DNA from 2 places in the Azospirillum aestuarii genome. Region 1 is predicted to be linked to the other one. Evidence: riboswitches for the same ligand, from Rfam matches in the RefSeq annotation. Region 1 holds a riboswitch; the other holds the start of a gene.
The links. A riboswitch is a leader RNA that binds a small molecule or an ion and turns the genes downstream of it on or off. The one in region 1 is predicted to bind cobalamin.

Region 1 (7,067 bases):
GCGATGCCGCCCCGCCCTGCCCCCCCCGGCCCGTTCGCCGCTCCGCCCGCCGCTCCGTCCAACGGCCCGGCGGCGGTCAGCCACACCTATGAAGAGCTTCAGAAGCAGATCGACGACCTGCAGAAGCAGATCGCCAGCATCGCCAAGCCGGCCCGCCCGGCGAAGCCCGAAGGGAAGTGAGCGGCAGCGCCGCCAATCGCATCGACGGCCATCGCATTGACAGCTTTGCGGCGCAGGGCGGGGAAAGTTCCCCGCCCTTTTCTGTTTTTTCGGCACCAGTGGCACGCCCGGCTGTTTGTTCAACGGAACGGTCCAGAGGAGGAACGCCATGAAGACCGAGTTGCAGATGACGATGGAACTGGAGGTTGCGGACGCCCAGGACGCCCACCGATTCGAGGAAAAGCTGCGCGGCTGGCTGCGCCACCAGAGTCAGGTCGTGTCGGTGTCCGCCACCCACAGCGGCGTCGGCAACGATGTCGCGTGGCGGGACGCCCGCCGGGCGACGTTCGGCTCGCCGCTGCCCAATCCCTTCGCGCCGGGCCGCAGCCGCTGAGCCCCGCCGCTTGATCGCCGCCGCCGAAGCGCCCGCCCTGCGCCCCGTTGGAACAGGGCGGGTTCCTTCCACCCCGTGAAAGCGCGTCAGCCGCGGAAGATGTGCGGCACCATCGCCGCGTCGGAGCCGACCCGCGGGTCCGCCGATTCACGGACCGACATGCCCAGACACTTGTCCCCGATGATCCAACAGTGCAGGAGCGCGTGGACGCCCTCCTCCTCGAAGATCGGTGGGGTTTCCAGCCAGACCCGCCCCCCCGGATACTCGGCGCCGCCGGTGTCCGAGACGGTGCGGCCATGGGCCGTCATGCGCTGGGCCGCGTCGTCCAGCCCGAACAGGCTGCGCTCCGTCACGGCGTCGCAGCCGGCCAGCTCCTCGGGATCGAGCCCGGCGCGGCACAGGTTGGGGTGGCGCGGGTAGAGCGCCCAGAGTGTCGCCAGCAGCCCATGGTTCGACATCGGCCAGCACCACAGCGGCGACAGCATGCTCATGCCGCCCATCCGCAGCTTTTGCAGGAAGGCGTCGTCGGCCAGCCCCTGCCAAGGGTAGATCTTCGCCAGCCAGGAGGCTGCCCGCCCCTCGTCGTCGACGAAACGCTGGCCGTCCCAACCCAGGCTTTGCAGCGGCAGCAGATGCGTGGCGATGCCGGCCTCCGCCGCCGTCGCGGCCAGATAGACCAGTTCGCTCTCGCGCATCGGGTCGGGGGTGGCGCAGGCCAGATGGACGAATTGGCGGCCCGGCATGCCCGCCGCCAGTTCCTCCCAGCGCTCCACAATCCCTTCATGCAGACCGTTGAACTGGTTGGCGTCGGCCATCAGGGCCTCACGCCAGTTGCGCTGGATGATCGAGGCGGCGAACAGCCCCTCCGGCGTGTCGTAGTTGCAGGCCAGCAGCTTGACCGAATCGCGCCCGTCATAGGCCAGAGTCAGCCGCCCGATCAGCCCGCCGGCCCGCTCGTTCAGCCGCCCCGCAGCCCAATAGTCGTTCCAGGAGGCTTCCAGGAGCCGCGCCACGCCGCCGCGGACCCCCAGCCGGGCCAACGCCCGCCCGTCCATCGTCGCGCGCAGCGCCTCGCGCAGCATGGTGTGCAGTTCGTCGGCGACGCTCTCGATCAAGTCGATCTGATGGGCGGAGAACTCGTACCGCACATCCTCGCGCCAAAAGGCGCCGGCGCTCATGGCGCGGACGCCGAAGGGGTATTTGCGGAGCCCCGGACGCCAATCCGCACGGGGTTTCATGACTGCTCTGCGCATCGTGTGCTTACCGGGCCGCCGGATTCAATCCATGGTTTTCCCCGCTGCGCCGCGCGCCGCGCGGCCGTCCGGGATTCGGAGGGGGCGGATCATTGCGGCGCAAACGCGCCAACACAAGCGCCTTGCGCGCCTATCCCTCCGTTTTTCCACGCTTCCCCTCCCGGATCTCACAGGCTGGGTGGGAACGTCCTTCAGTACGGACGGCTGGCCAGCCAGGCCGCGATGGCGCTCTCCATCGCCTCGGCGGTCGGATCGCCGCGCTCCGGGCCGGTTCCCACCATGGGAAGCCTGGCCGCCACGGCGATGTCTTCCGCCGGGGCGCCCGTCCCGACGAACAGGTCGCAGCGCCGCAGCAGGGCGCACAACCCGTCGAAACCCAGCCGCCCGACCGCGTTCACGCAGGCCGCCCCCGTCTCCCCGGCGATGCGCGCGGCGGCGCCCTTGGCGGCCTCCTCGCCGACCAGGATCAGGGTGGTACCGCCCCGCGCGGCGAGGCGGCGGCACAACTCCGACAGGCTCCCGGTGCCGACGGACGCGGACAGGCCGACCGCGCAGCGCCAGCGCGCCGGAACGCCCTCTGCCAAAAGCGCGGCGGCGGCGCGCTCACCGGCGGGGGAGGTCCAGACCTCCGTCGCGGGGTCCGGCTCTCCGACGTTGAGCGCACCGAGCAGGACGGCGGGATTTGGCGCGACATGGGTCAGGAAGGCATCGGCGTAATAGCCGCGCACCGGCCGGCCGACCCTGCAACCGAGGCGGAGCGGCGCGCCGGTGTCCTGCATCAGGCGGTTGGCGAAGCCGGCATCCTCACCCCGGACCGGGTTGACCGTCAGATCGAAGGCGCCCTGGAACTGATCGCCGATCTCCTGGCGCACGGCGCTCACCAGCGCGTCGTCGGGCGCCCGCCCCCGCAGCGGCGGCAGAGTGACCCGCTGGTTGACGTAGGGGCAGAGGGCGAGCGCCGCCTCCGCGTCCGGCGTTGCGAAGACGGTGATCCGGGCCAGCGGCACGGCCCGCCGCAACTCCCGCAGGAAACCCGACGCCCGCAGGACGGCACCGGCCCCGTCGAGCAGGAACACGCCGACGCTCCGGATCAGGTCGGTCGGGAAGGGCGGCGGTTCGCCGGGAGCGAGCGTGCGGCGGCAGGCCGCAGGGCCGGACTCCCGCAGCAACGCCACCGCCGGGGCGGTGGAGGCACCCCGTGCCGGCGGCACGAAGGCCCAGCGTCCATCGGGGGCCGGGCGGGCCAACGGTTCCACCAGGGCATGTTCGGCGCGCGCGACGGTCGCCGCGTCGGTCACCCAGGGGAAGAAATCGCGCAATGGGAGGGTGCCGCTGCCGACCGACCGACCGGCCGTTTGCAGGGCGTCCCATTGCCGGACCGCGCCGTCGTAGCCGTAATAGACCTCCTTGAAGGCGACCTGCTCCCGCGTCGCATAGGCGAAATGCTGGAAGACCAGCCCGCCCGCCGCCGTTTCCTCATGCAGGAAGGGGTTGGCCGCTCCGAGTTCAAGGTCCGGCCCGTCGGGCTGCGGGCGCATCAGCCGGGGCGGGACGTGCGAGTGCCAGAAATCCCCCGGCCGATACCGCCAGGTGCGCAGCCATTCGTAGGCGCGGTAATTGCCGTAATGGTCTACCCGATCGAGGACCAGGGACGGGCCGACGAAGAAATGGCAGAGGTAAAGCGCCGCCGTGCGCGACGGCGAATCGAGGAACATTTGGCGCGCACGGATGACCTGCTCCGCCGTCCACAGCTCGTCCGCATCGATCTGCCAGAGCAGGCACTCCTCCGTCATGGCGACCAGCGGCGCGGTCACCATCTCCACCTTGCCCTGCCAGAAAGCGCCGGGCGGCTTGCGGTGGACCGACACGCGGCCGGGCTCCTCCGCGGCGATCTGGTCCAGATATTCCGAGGTGCCGTCGCCGCTGCGGCCGTCGCGGTGTAGGTCCTGGGGGACGCGCCCGCCCCGTTGCGCGCACCAGGAGGAGTCGCGGACCTGCTCCGCCACCCCCTCCACGATGTGCCAATGCCAGGGAAAGGGGAGTTGGCGGAACACCTCCAGGTGATAGCGGATGAAGGGATCGCCGTTCAGCACGATGGTCAGGAAATGAACCGGTAGCATGCCCGCAATCCCGTCCTTCGCCCGTTGATCCGGCCTCGCGCCATCCGCAGGACCTTGTCGGTTCCGCGGGAGCGGTGTCAAGGAAGGCATGCGATGCCGCCGATGGGTCGCCATCCCCCTCTTGACGGCGGGGGACCCCGCCCCTACCCTGGCGCCGGTTATGGTTCCCCGCGCCGTCCGGTCGCGGGGCTAAGAGGGAAGCCGATGCGCCGCCCCGATCAGGGAACACGGCAAATCCGGCGCTGCCCCCGCAACTGTGAGCGGTGAGCGGCATCGTCCTTTCCGTGTCACTGGCGCCGCCTGCGGGAACGGGCGCCGGGAAGGCCGGACGATGCCGCCTTGACCCGCAAGCCAGGAGACCTGCCGTAACCGAACGTACGTCCTCGGGCGGGGTGCCCCGGTGGTCGCTTGCCGATGTCCGGCCCGAAGGCCGCCCGTCCTCCGCAAGCCGTCCCTCCGGTGCGCCCATCCAGGGGACCAAGGGGGTTGCGATGCCGGTGCCTGCCAGCAACGACGCCCCTCCCAACGCATGGCAGACTCGGAAAGGGCATAGAGCATGCACATCGAACCCGGCGTCGTGGACGGCGCCAAGATCGCTCTCAGCTACGCGACGGCCGCCGGCGGCTTCGCAATGGCCGGAAAGCTGGCGCGCGACGACGTCCGCAACAACGGCGGGGTCGCGCCGCTGGTGCTGCGCAGCCTGATCGCCACCGCGCTGGTCTTCAGCTTCTTCGAGGTGTTCCCGCACCACCCCGTGGGCGTGTCGGAGGTTCACCTGATCCTCGGTTCGACGCTGCTCCTGCTGTTCGGCGCCGGCGCCGCCTCCATCGGTCTGGCCGCCGGCCTGCTGATCCAGGGCCTGTTCTTCGCGCCGTTCGACCTGCCGCAGTACGGCATGAACGTCACCACGCTGCTGGTCCCGCTGTGGGGCATCAGCCTGCTGGCGAAGCGGATCGTTCCGGACGCCACCCCTTATGTCGACCTGAAGTACTCGCAGGCATTGGCCCTCTCCACCACCTACCAGGGCGGCATCGTCGCCTGGGTGGCCTTCTGGGCCTTCTACGGCCACGGCTTCACCGCCGAGACCATGACGGAAGTGGCCTCCTTCGGCGCCGCCTACATGACCGTCATCATCGTCGAGCCGCTGGCCGACCTCGCCGTGCTGGCCGTCGCCAAGGCGCTGCGCCGCCAGAGCCAGGGGCCGCTGTTCAACGTCCGCCTGCACCAGGGCGCCTGACCGGCTCCCTTGACGGACCCGTTGGACGGGAGGATTCGCGTGAAGGGCGGCGGGGATGCCCCGCCGCCCTTTGCCGTTCAGATCACCAGCTCGCCCTTGCGGATCGCCGCGTAGCGGCGGTTCACCGCCCCCCAGTCGACCACGTTCCACCAGGCCGCCAGATAGTCGGCGCGCCGGTTCTGGTACTTCAGGTAATAGGCGTGCTCCCACACGTCGTTGCCCATCAGCACCGGCACCCCTTCCATGGCCGGGGAATCCTGGTTCGGGCGGGCGGCGATGGCGAGCTTGCCCGATGACGGATCGGCGGTGACGAAGACCCAGCCGCTGCCGAACTGCCCGGCCCCCGCCGAATTGAAGCGCGTCTTGAAATCGTCGAAGCTGCCGAAGTCGCGCGTGATGGCGGCGCCGACCTCGCCGTCCGGGGCGCCACCGGCGTTCGGCCCCATGATGCTCCAGAACATGCTGTGGTTCGCGTGCCCGCCGCCGTTGTTGCGCACCGCGGTGCGGATGCTTTCCGGCAGTTCCGGCACGCGCTTCAGCAGGTCGGCCAACGGCATCGCCTGAAGGTCGCCGTGGTTGGCGAGCGCCTTGTTGAGGTTGTCCACGTAAGCCTGATGGTGCTTGCCGTGGTGCACGCTCATGGTCGTCGCGTCGATGTGCGGTTCCAGCGCGGCGGGGGCGTAGGGCAGCGGCGGCAGCGTGAAGCCCTTGCCTCCCGGGGCTTGGCCTCCCGGCGTCTGGGCCCCTGATGCTTGAGCGAAGACGAAGCGCGGCGCCACCGCCAGCACCAGCGCGGCGGCTCCGGCGGACAGCAGCAGTTGGCGGCGATCCAGGCGAACGGACATGAGACCTCCCAATGTGTGTGTCGTGCCGAACAGCGGGGAAGCGACAGCCTCAGTGCGCCCCGCAACTCACTCAACAGGGCAATGGGCGTACTCACTCGGTACCGGCGGACAGCAGATCGTCCTATTCTTACAATCGGATCTTTCCCGTCAGACCGACGGATGCCGAGCGGGCCATGCCGATCGCCACCGTCCGCCAACGTCCCAGACGGAATCGGGAAGGCGCCGCCGTCGGCTTCCTGACCGGAGCGACCGGAGCCGCTCCCACCACCTCATGAATCTTGCGGCCGCGGCGCTCCCGAAGCAGCAGGCGCATCACCTCCTCCTCCGTGACGAGGCGTCCGGCCTTGGCCGAGGCGAGGCTCGCGGTGTCCTGGAGGGCGGCGACCTGAGCCAGAGTGCCGGTCAGCCCCTTGGCCGCGGCGGTTTCCAGAGCTTCGCGATGAATGGCGAGGATGAACGGCTTCAGCCCGCGGTCGGGCAATCCGTGCGGCGATGTCGGCATGGCGGAATGGCTCCGGGGATTCGTTCGATCGAGTAAACCATCATCCAACCGATAACCCCGCGGCGGCAAAGACCCCTACGGATTAGCCCGCCCCCTCCGTTCGGGGAAGCCGACGCAAAACGGCGGGTGCCGAAGCCCGAAGGCCCCGGCACCCGCCGTTCCGGCTGGTCTCTATGCCGTCTCAGCCGAACCAGGCGGCGACGTTGCCGGTCTGGCCGAGGATGGTGATGCGGTTGCCCGAGCCGACGTCGAGGGTGGTGTTGCCGCCCTCCACCCGCGCCGAGCGGATCACCGCGCCGAGGTCCATGCTGGCGTCGTAAAGGGCCAAACGGTCCACACCCGCCTGGAAGTCCATCACCACCGAGCCGCCCGAGGCCCGCCCGAAGGCGAACAGGTCCGCACCCTCGCCGCCCCACAGCGTGTCCGCCCCGCCGTCGGCGAACAGCACGTCGTTGCCCGCACCGCCGTTCAGCAGGTCGTTCCCCGCCCCGCCGAACAGCGTGTCGTCGCCGTCGTCACCGGTGGCCAGGTCGTCGCCCGCGCCAAGCCCGATCAGG
Region 2 (7,067 bases), on a different contig from region 1:
CTGGCCCTTGCCGTCCGAGGACACCGCGGCCGCCTCGCTGGAGGAGGCCGGCGTGGAACCACCGGCCCCCTTGGCCGGGCTGCCGGGCACCCACCAGCGGCGGGCCTCGGCGTCCGCCGCGCCCGGCGTCGATTCGGCGCGGGTCTTCAGCATCGAGAAGACGATGGAACCGCCGACCAGGAAGGCCGTGATGCCCAGCGCCACCGCCGTCGGCATCTTGTAGATGTCCACCATCATCATCTTGGCGCCGACCACCACCAGAACCAGCGACAGGCCGTACTTCAGGTAATGGAAGCGGTGGATGACCGAGGCCAGCGCGAAGTAGAGGGCGCGCAGGCCGAGGATCGCGAAGACGTTGGAGGTCCAGACGATGAACGGATCGGTGGTCACCGAGAAGACCGCCGGGATGGAGTCCACGGCGAAGACCAGATCGGTGAATTCGATCAGGATCAGCACGAGGAACAGCGGCGTCATCATCCGCACGCCGTCGCGCATCACGAAGAACTTCTGCCCCTCGTAGCCGTCGGTCATGCGGAAGCGGGAGCGGACGAACTTGACGATCCGGTTGTTCTCCATGTCCGGCTCGTCGTCCACCGACATCAGCATCTTGATGCCGCTGAAGATCAGGAAGGCGCCGAAGATGTAGATGATCCAGTGGAATTCCTGGATCAGCGCCGTGCCCGCCACGATCAGCACGCCGCGCATCACCAGCGCGCCCAGGATGCCCCAGAACAGCACCCGGTGCTGGTATTGCGGCGGCACCGCGAAATGCGTGAAGATCAGCGCGATGACGAAGATGTTGTCGACGCTCAGGCTGTATTCGATCAGGTAGCCGGTCAGGAACTCCAGTCCCTTCTCGGAGCCCTGAAAATGAAAGACGCCGGCCGCGAAAATCATCGCCAGCGTGGAATAGGCCGCGCAGCGCATCAGCGCCTCGCGGCCGGAGATCACATGGGATTTCTTGGAAAATACACCAAGATCAAAGGCCAAAAGCACGCCAACGAAGACGGCGAAGCCGGCCCACATTAAAACGATCTGGTCCATGGAACTGTCCCTTGCTTCATGCACTCCGCTCCCGCAAGCGGAGACTTCGATCGTCACATGAGCAGTCCGACATCACCGATGCGCCACGGCGGGACGCATCGGCCAGAGGGGCCCGGACTGGAATCGTGACCGCAAGGTCTGCGGCCAATGAGAAAGCGCGCGCAACGGCTCGGCCGCGGCGCGTCAGGTCACCCGTCTCCATCGTTCGCCGTGGAGACGTGGCGGTCGGTCAGGATGTTGGTTCGGTGCGGTCCATGTCGATGTCTCCCAAAGGCCCGTCGGGTGCCGTCGTCCGGCGGTGGACCTTGTGGGGGAGCGGGACCCAGGGGGAAGAACAGGGCCAGCTTCCGCAAGGCCGCGCCAAGGCGACGGCTCAATGGGAAGTCCGACATCACAGCGCCGGGCGACGCTGCCAGAGGGGCCCGGACCTCGACCGTCATGTAGTCAGGCCCCGGCCCGGCGACAAGAGGGGGGCATGGCCTTCGCGACCCGTGATCGGCGTATCGGCGGAATGCGGCTTGACCGGAGCCGTTCCGCCCGCGTAGCTTCGCATCCGACGGTTGCCCGAAAGGGCTGAAAATGGGAACACGGTGCGGACCCCGCGGCGAAACGCCGCGCGAAGGTCCAACGCCGGGGCTGCCCCCGCAACTGTAAGCGGCGAGTCGTCCATCGGAATGCCACTGGGATCGCGATCCTGGGAAGGCGATGGGCCGACGATAACCCGTGAGCCAGGAGACCTGCCGTCAGTCGTGGTCACACGCGAACACGTTCGGGCGGGGTGCACCGAAGGTCGTCGAACCGGGAGTCCGTTCGCGGAAACCCTGGTGGGACTTCGTTCGCGGTGACGTGCCACCGGCGTCCCGCCCGAGGTCTCAATGAGTGTCCGCGTTCCCCGCCTTCACCGGACGGCGTCCTTCGCCGCCGTTCTGGGAAGCCTTGCCCTTCCCCTATCGGCCTTCGCCGATTCCACCACCATCACGATGCTTCCGCCGGTCTCGGTGACCGCCAACCGCGTCCCCACCGCCGCCGGGGAAACCGGCAGCGCCCTGACCGTCATCACCCGTCAGGAACTGGAGCAGCGCCAGACCCACCTGCTGTCCGACGCACTGCGCGCGGTGCCCGGCGTCGCCGTCAACCGCACCGGCCCGATGGGCACCCTGACCCAGCTCCGCATCCGCGGGTCGGAGGGCAACCAGACGCTCGTCCTGATCGACGGGATCGAGGTGAACGACCCGGCGTCCGGCTCCGAATACGATTTCGCCAACCTGCTGGCCGGCGACGTGGAGCGCGTCGAGGTGCTGCGCGGCCCGCAGAGCGCGCTCTACGGCTCCGACGCGGTCGGCGGCGTCGTCAACATCGTGACCCGCCGCGGCGCCGGCGTCCCCCGGATCGGCGCCGCCGTCGAGGGCGGGTCCTTCGGCACCGCCGCCGGGCGGGCCTCCTTCGGAACGGGGACCGACCGCTACGACCTGTTCCTCAGCGGCCAGGGCGTCACCAGCGACGGCGTGTCGGTCGCCGACAAGCGGCTCGGCAACCCGGAGAAGGACGGCTACCGCAACGGCACGCTGACCGGAAACGCCGCCGTCCGCCCGACCGAGCGCAGCGAGATCACCGTGACCGGCCGCTACACCCGCTTCCGCGCCGACACCGACGGCTTCGTCGGCGGGCGCGGCGCCGTCGATGACGGGACCAGCACCGCCGGGGAGCAGTATTTCGGACGGCTCCAGGGCAAGATCGCCCTTCTCGACGGGAAGTGGGAGCACATCGTCGGCCTGACCCATGGCCGCCAGCAGCGCGACTACCGCGACGCCGCCAAGACGGTGACCAGCCGTTACGACGGGCGCAAGACCAAGGCCGACTACCAGACCAACCTGACGCTGAAAAGCGGTCCCGCCGACCATGTGCTGACCGCCGCCGTGGAGCGTGAGGAGGACAAGGCGATCAGCCGCAGCGCCTTCTCCAGCTTCGACCGCTCCATCGGCTCCACCGGGCTGGTGGGCCAGTACAAGCTGGGCCTGTTCGACCGGCTGACCCTGACCGGCAGCGTCCGCCACGACGGGAACGACCTGTTCCGCGACGCCACCACATGGCGCACCACCGCGGCCTACCGCGTCGAGGGCAGCGGGACGACGCTGCGCGCCTCCTACGGCACCGGCGTCAAGAATCCCACCCTGTTCGAGCTGTACGGCTACACCGCCACCTACGCCGGCAACCCGAACCTGAAGCCGGAGCGGGTGCGCGGCTGGGACGCCGGCTTCGATCAGTCGCTGTGGGGCACACGGGCCTCCGTGGACGGCACATGGTTCGACCAGCGCATCCGCGACCTGATCACCGGCACCGGGCGGACTTCCGTCAACATGCCGGGCGAATCCCGCATCCGCGGCTTCGAAATGGGGCTGTCGGTGGAGCCACTGGACCGGCTGACCGTCCGCGGCTCCTACACCTGGACCGACGGCGAGGATTCCGCGGGGGCGGAGCTGGTGCGCCGGCCCAAGCAGATCGCCAGCCTGACCGTCAACCACCGCTTCCTGGAGGACCGGGCGAACGCCAACCTCAGCGTGGTCTACAACGGGCGGTCCAGCGACTGGGCCTACGATCCCTTCTACAACCGGCAGGTCGTGAGCCTCACCCCCTACACGCTGGTCAACATGGCCGGGTCCTACGCGCTGTCCGAGGGGATCGAGGTCTTCGGACGCGTGGAGAACCTGTTCAATCGCCGGTATCAGGAGGTCTGGACCTACGGCGCGACGGGCCGGGCCGGGTATCTCGGGCTGCGGCTGTCGCTGTGAGGCCCACCCGTCTCGGGCTGGCCGCCGCCCTCCTGCTGATCGCGGGGGGGCCGGCGGCGGCGTGGGAGGCGCCGCCCGCAAAGCCGCAGCGCATCGTCTCCCTGAATCTGTGCGCCGACGAGCTGCTGTTGCGGCTCGTCGGGCCGGAGCGCCTCGCCGCGGTGACGTGGCTGGCGCGCGATCCCCGCGCCTCCACGGTGGCGGATCTGGCGGCGCGGGTGCCGGTCAACCACGGGATGGCGGAGGAGATCCTGCCGCTCAACCCCGACCTGATCGTCGCCGGGCGCTACACCACGCGGGTCGCGGTCGGGCTGCTGACGCGGCTGGACGCGCCGCTGCTGGAGCTGGACGTCCCGCAGAGCGTGGCCGGGGTGAAGGAGCAGATCCGCGGCCTCGCCCGCGCCGTCGGCGAGCCGGAACGGGGGGAGGCGCTGGTCGCCGACCTGCTCTCCCGCCTCGACGCCCCGCCCCCCGCCGCGCCGGGGCCGCGCCCGACCGCGGTGGTCTTGCGGCCCAACGGCTTCGTCGCCGGGTCCGGGTCGCTGGTGGACGAACTCCTGACCCGCGCCGGGCTGGAAAATCTGGCCGACCGCCTGCCGCTGGGCAGCCAGGGCGCCCTGCCGCTGGAGGCGGTCATTCTGGGCGGGGCGGACATGCTGATCGTCGACGCCGCACCCGACGCGCCGCCGTCGCTGGCCGGTGCCCTTCTGCATCACCCTGCCCTGAAAGCTCTAAAACATCAGGTCCGCACCCTGTCGCTGCCAACCCGCCTGTGGACCTGCCCCGGCCCGCAGATCGCCGAGGCCGCGGAACGGCTGGCCGCCGCGCGGGAGGCCGCACCATGAGCCGGGACTCCCGCATCCCCTACGCCGCCCTGGTCGCCGGGCTGACGGGTCTGGCGCTGGCGCTCTGCGCGGTGTCGGCGGCGGTCGGCTATGTGCCGTTCGACCTGGGCGCCGCCCTGTCCGACTGGCTGGCCGGGCGCCCCACCCTCGGCGCTCTGGTGCTGGCCGAGCTGCGCCTGCCGCGCGCCCTGCTGGGCCTGCTGGTCGGCTTCAGCCTGGGGCTGACCGGTGCGGCGATGCAGGGCTGGCTGCGCAACCCGCTGGCCGAGCCGGGGCTGGTCGGCGTGTCGAGCGCGGCGGCGCTGGGCGCGGTGATCGTCTTTTACAGCGGCCTGTCCGCCGCGCTGTCGCTGGCCCTGCCGCTCGGCGGCATGGCCGGAGCCGCCACCGCCGCAATTCTGCTGAACCTGATGGCGGCGCGGGGGGCCGGAACGACGGCGCTGGTCATCGGCGGCATCGCCATCAACAGCCTCGCCGGGTCGCTGACCGCGCTGGCCCTCAACCTCGCCCCCAACCCCTACGCGGCGCTGGAGATCGTGTTCTGGCTGATGGGATCGCTGGCCGACCGCGGCACCGACCAGCTCTGGCTCGTCCTGCCGCCGATGCTGGCGGGCTGGGCGCTCTGCCTGTCCGGCGCCCGCGCGCTCGACGCGCTGACCCTGGGGGAAGACGCGGCGCGCAGCCTGGGCTTCGACCTCACCGGGCTGCGCGTCCGGCTGATCGCCGGGGCGGCGCTGGCGGTGGGCAGCGCGGTGTCGGTCACCGGCGCCGTGGGCTTCGTCGGGCTGGTGGCCCCGCACCTGATGCGCCCGCTGGCCGGGGCGCGGCCCGGACGGCTGCTGCTGCTGGCGGGTCTGGCCGGGGCGTGCCTGACCCTGGCCGCGGACATCGCGGTCCGGCTGCTGCCGACGCGGCCCGAACTGAAGCTGGGCGTGGTCACCGCCCTGATCGGGGCGCCCTTCCTGATCGTCCTGATCGCCCGGCTGCGGCGGGAGGAGGCGTGATGCGCATCGAAACCCACGGCCTGTCCGCCACCGCCGGCGGGCGGACCATCCTGACGGACGTCAATCTCGCCATCAGGCCCGGCGCCTTCACCGGCCTGATCGGTCCGAACGGCGCCGGCAAGACCACCCTGCTGCGTCTCCTCGCCGGTCTCGCCGAGCCGGCGGCGGGCCGCGTCACCTACGATGGAAGGTCCGCTGCACAGGTCGGACGGCGGGCGCTCGCCCGCGGCATCGCCTATCTGCCGCAGAGCGGCCCGGTGCATTGGCCGCTGCGCGCCGAGGCGCTGGTGATGCTCGGCCGCCTGCCCCACCGCGGCCCGCTGGGCGGAATCACCGCGGCGGACCGCGCGGCGGTGGAACGGGCGCTGTCCATCGCCGACGCCGCGCACCTGCGCGGGCGGATCGTCGGCACCCTGTCGGGGGGCGAGCGGATGCGCGTCCTGCTCGCCCGCGCCCTGGCGACCGAGGCGCCCGTCCTGCTGGCCGACGAGCCGGTCGCCGCCCTCGACCCCGGCCACCAGCTCGCCTGCATGGCGCTGCTGCGCGACACCGCCCGCCGGGGAAGCGGCGTGGTGGCGGTGCTGCACGACCTGACCCTGGCCGCCCGCTTCTGCGACCGGCTGATCCTGCTGTCGGAGGGCGGCGTGCGGGCCGATGGGCCGCCCGACCAAGTGCTGACCGACGACACCCTGCGCGCCGCCTACGGCATCGCCGTCCACCGTGGCGAGGCCGGCGGCGAACCCTTCCTGCTTCCCTGGCACGCCCTGCCATCCCCGAATTCCGTAACGGAGACCACCCGATGAGTGACCTGTCCTCCCTGCTGCGCGACGCGCTGAACGATCCGGCGACCGGCTGGAGCCTCGGCGCGTTCGGCGCCATCGCGGAGTTCATCCGCGACCCGGACGAACCCGTCGTCCTGCGCAGCGACGGCCCGGAGCTGGAGGCGCGGACCGCCCGCGGCGGGTTGCGTCTCCGCCCCACCCCGGCCATCCGCCCGGTGCCCTACCGGACGCGCAACGGCAGCCTCGCCGTGGCCCTCTGCCTGCCCTGCCACGTCGGCGCCATGAACCGGCGCGGCGTGGTGACCGAGCTGGGTCCCGACCACGCGGCCATCGCCGAGGCGGACCGCGGCGCCCTGCTGTTCGACCTTGGACTGGGCGTCTTCCAGACCGACGTCTGCGTGCGCAGCGCCGACCCCGCCACCATCGCCCGCCTGCGCGCGGTGGTCGGGACGGAGCTTCTGGCGCCGGGCAACCCCTTGCCGCCCGACCTGCCGGCGCTCAGCCCCGACCGTGTCTTCATCGGCCCCTTCGGGCGGATCGAGGTCAGCCAGCCGATCCCGCCGCCCGACGGCCGCAGCCCGGAGGGTCCACACACCCACGTCC

Region 2: it holds a riboswitch for cobalamin, as region 1 does, so the genes downstream of both, JJL56_RS16680 (TonB-dependent receptor plug domain-containing protein) here and JJL56_RS25415 (energy-coupling factor ABC transporter permease) in region 1, are expected to answer to the same signal.

Annotation. Positions count from the first base shown of each region.
Region 1 covers NZ_JAEPIV010000021.1:102,918-109,984, forward strand. The annotation lists gene phaR (polyhydroxyalkanoate synthesis repressor PhaR) at 1-180, shown strand, start outside; gene JJL56_RS25400 (hypothetical protein) at 329-553, shown strand; gene JJL56_RS25405 (glutathionylspermidine synthase family protein) at 640-1,791, opposite strand; gene JJL56_RS25410 (glycosyltransferase family protein) at 1,998-3,926, opposite strand; cobalamin riboswitch at 4,071-4,308, shown strand; gene JJL56_RS25415 (energy-coupling factor ABC transporter permease) at 4,483-5,163, shown strand; gene JJL56_RS25420 (superoxide dismutase) at 5,241-6,008, opposite strand; gene JJL56_RS25425 (hypothetical protein) at 6,136-6,510, opposite strand; gene JJL56_RS33755 (hypothetical protein) at 6,692-6,958, opposite strand; gene JJL56_RS33760 (hypothetical protein) at 7,063-7,067, opposite strand, start outside.
Region 2 covers NZ_JAEPIV010000008.1:179,682-186,748, reverse strand. The annotation lists gene JJL56_RS16685 (TerC family protein) at 1-1,044, opposite strand, end outside; cobalamin riboswitch at 1,585-1,803, shown strand; gene JJL56_RS16680 (TonB-dependent receptor plug domain-containing protein) at 1,920-3,833, shown strand; gene JJL56_RS16675 (ABC transporter substrate-binding protein) at 3,830-4,678, shown strand; gene JJL56_RS16670 (FecCD family ABC transporter permease) at 4,675-5,682, shown strand; gene JJL56_RS16665 (ABC transporter ATP-binding protein) at 5,682-6,485, shown strand; gene JJL56_RS16660 (DUF6925 family protein) at 6,482-7,067, shown strand, end outside.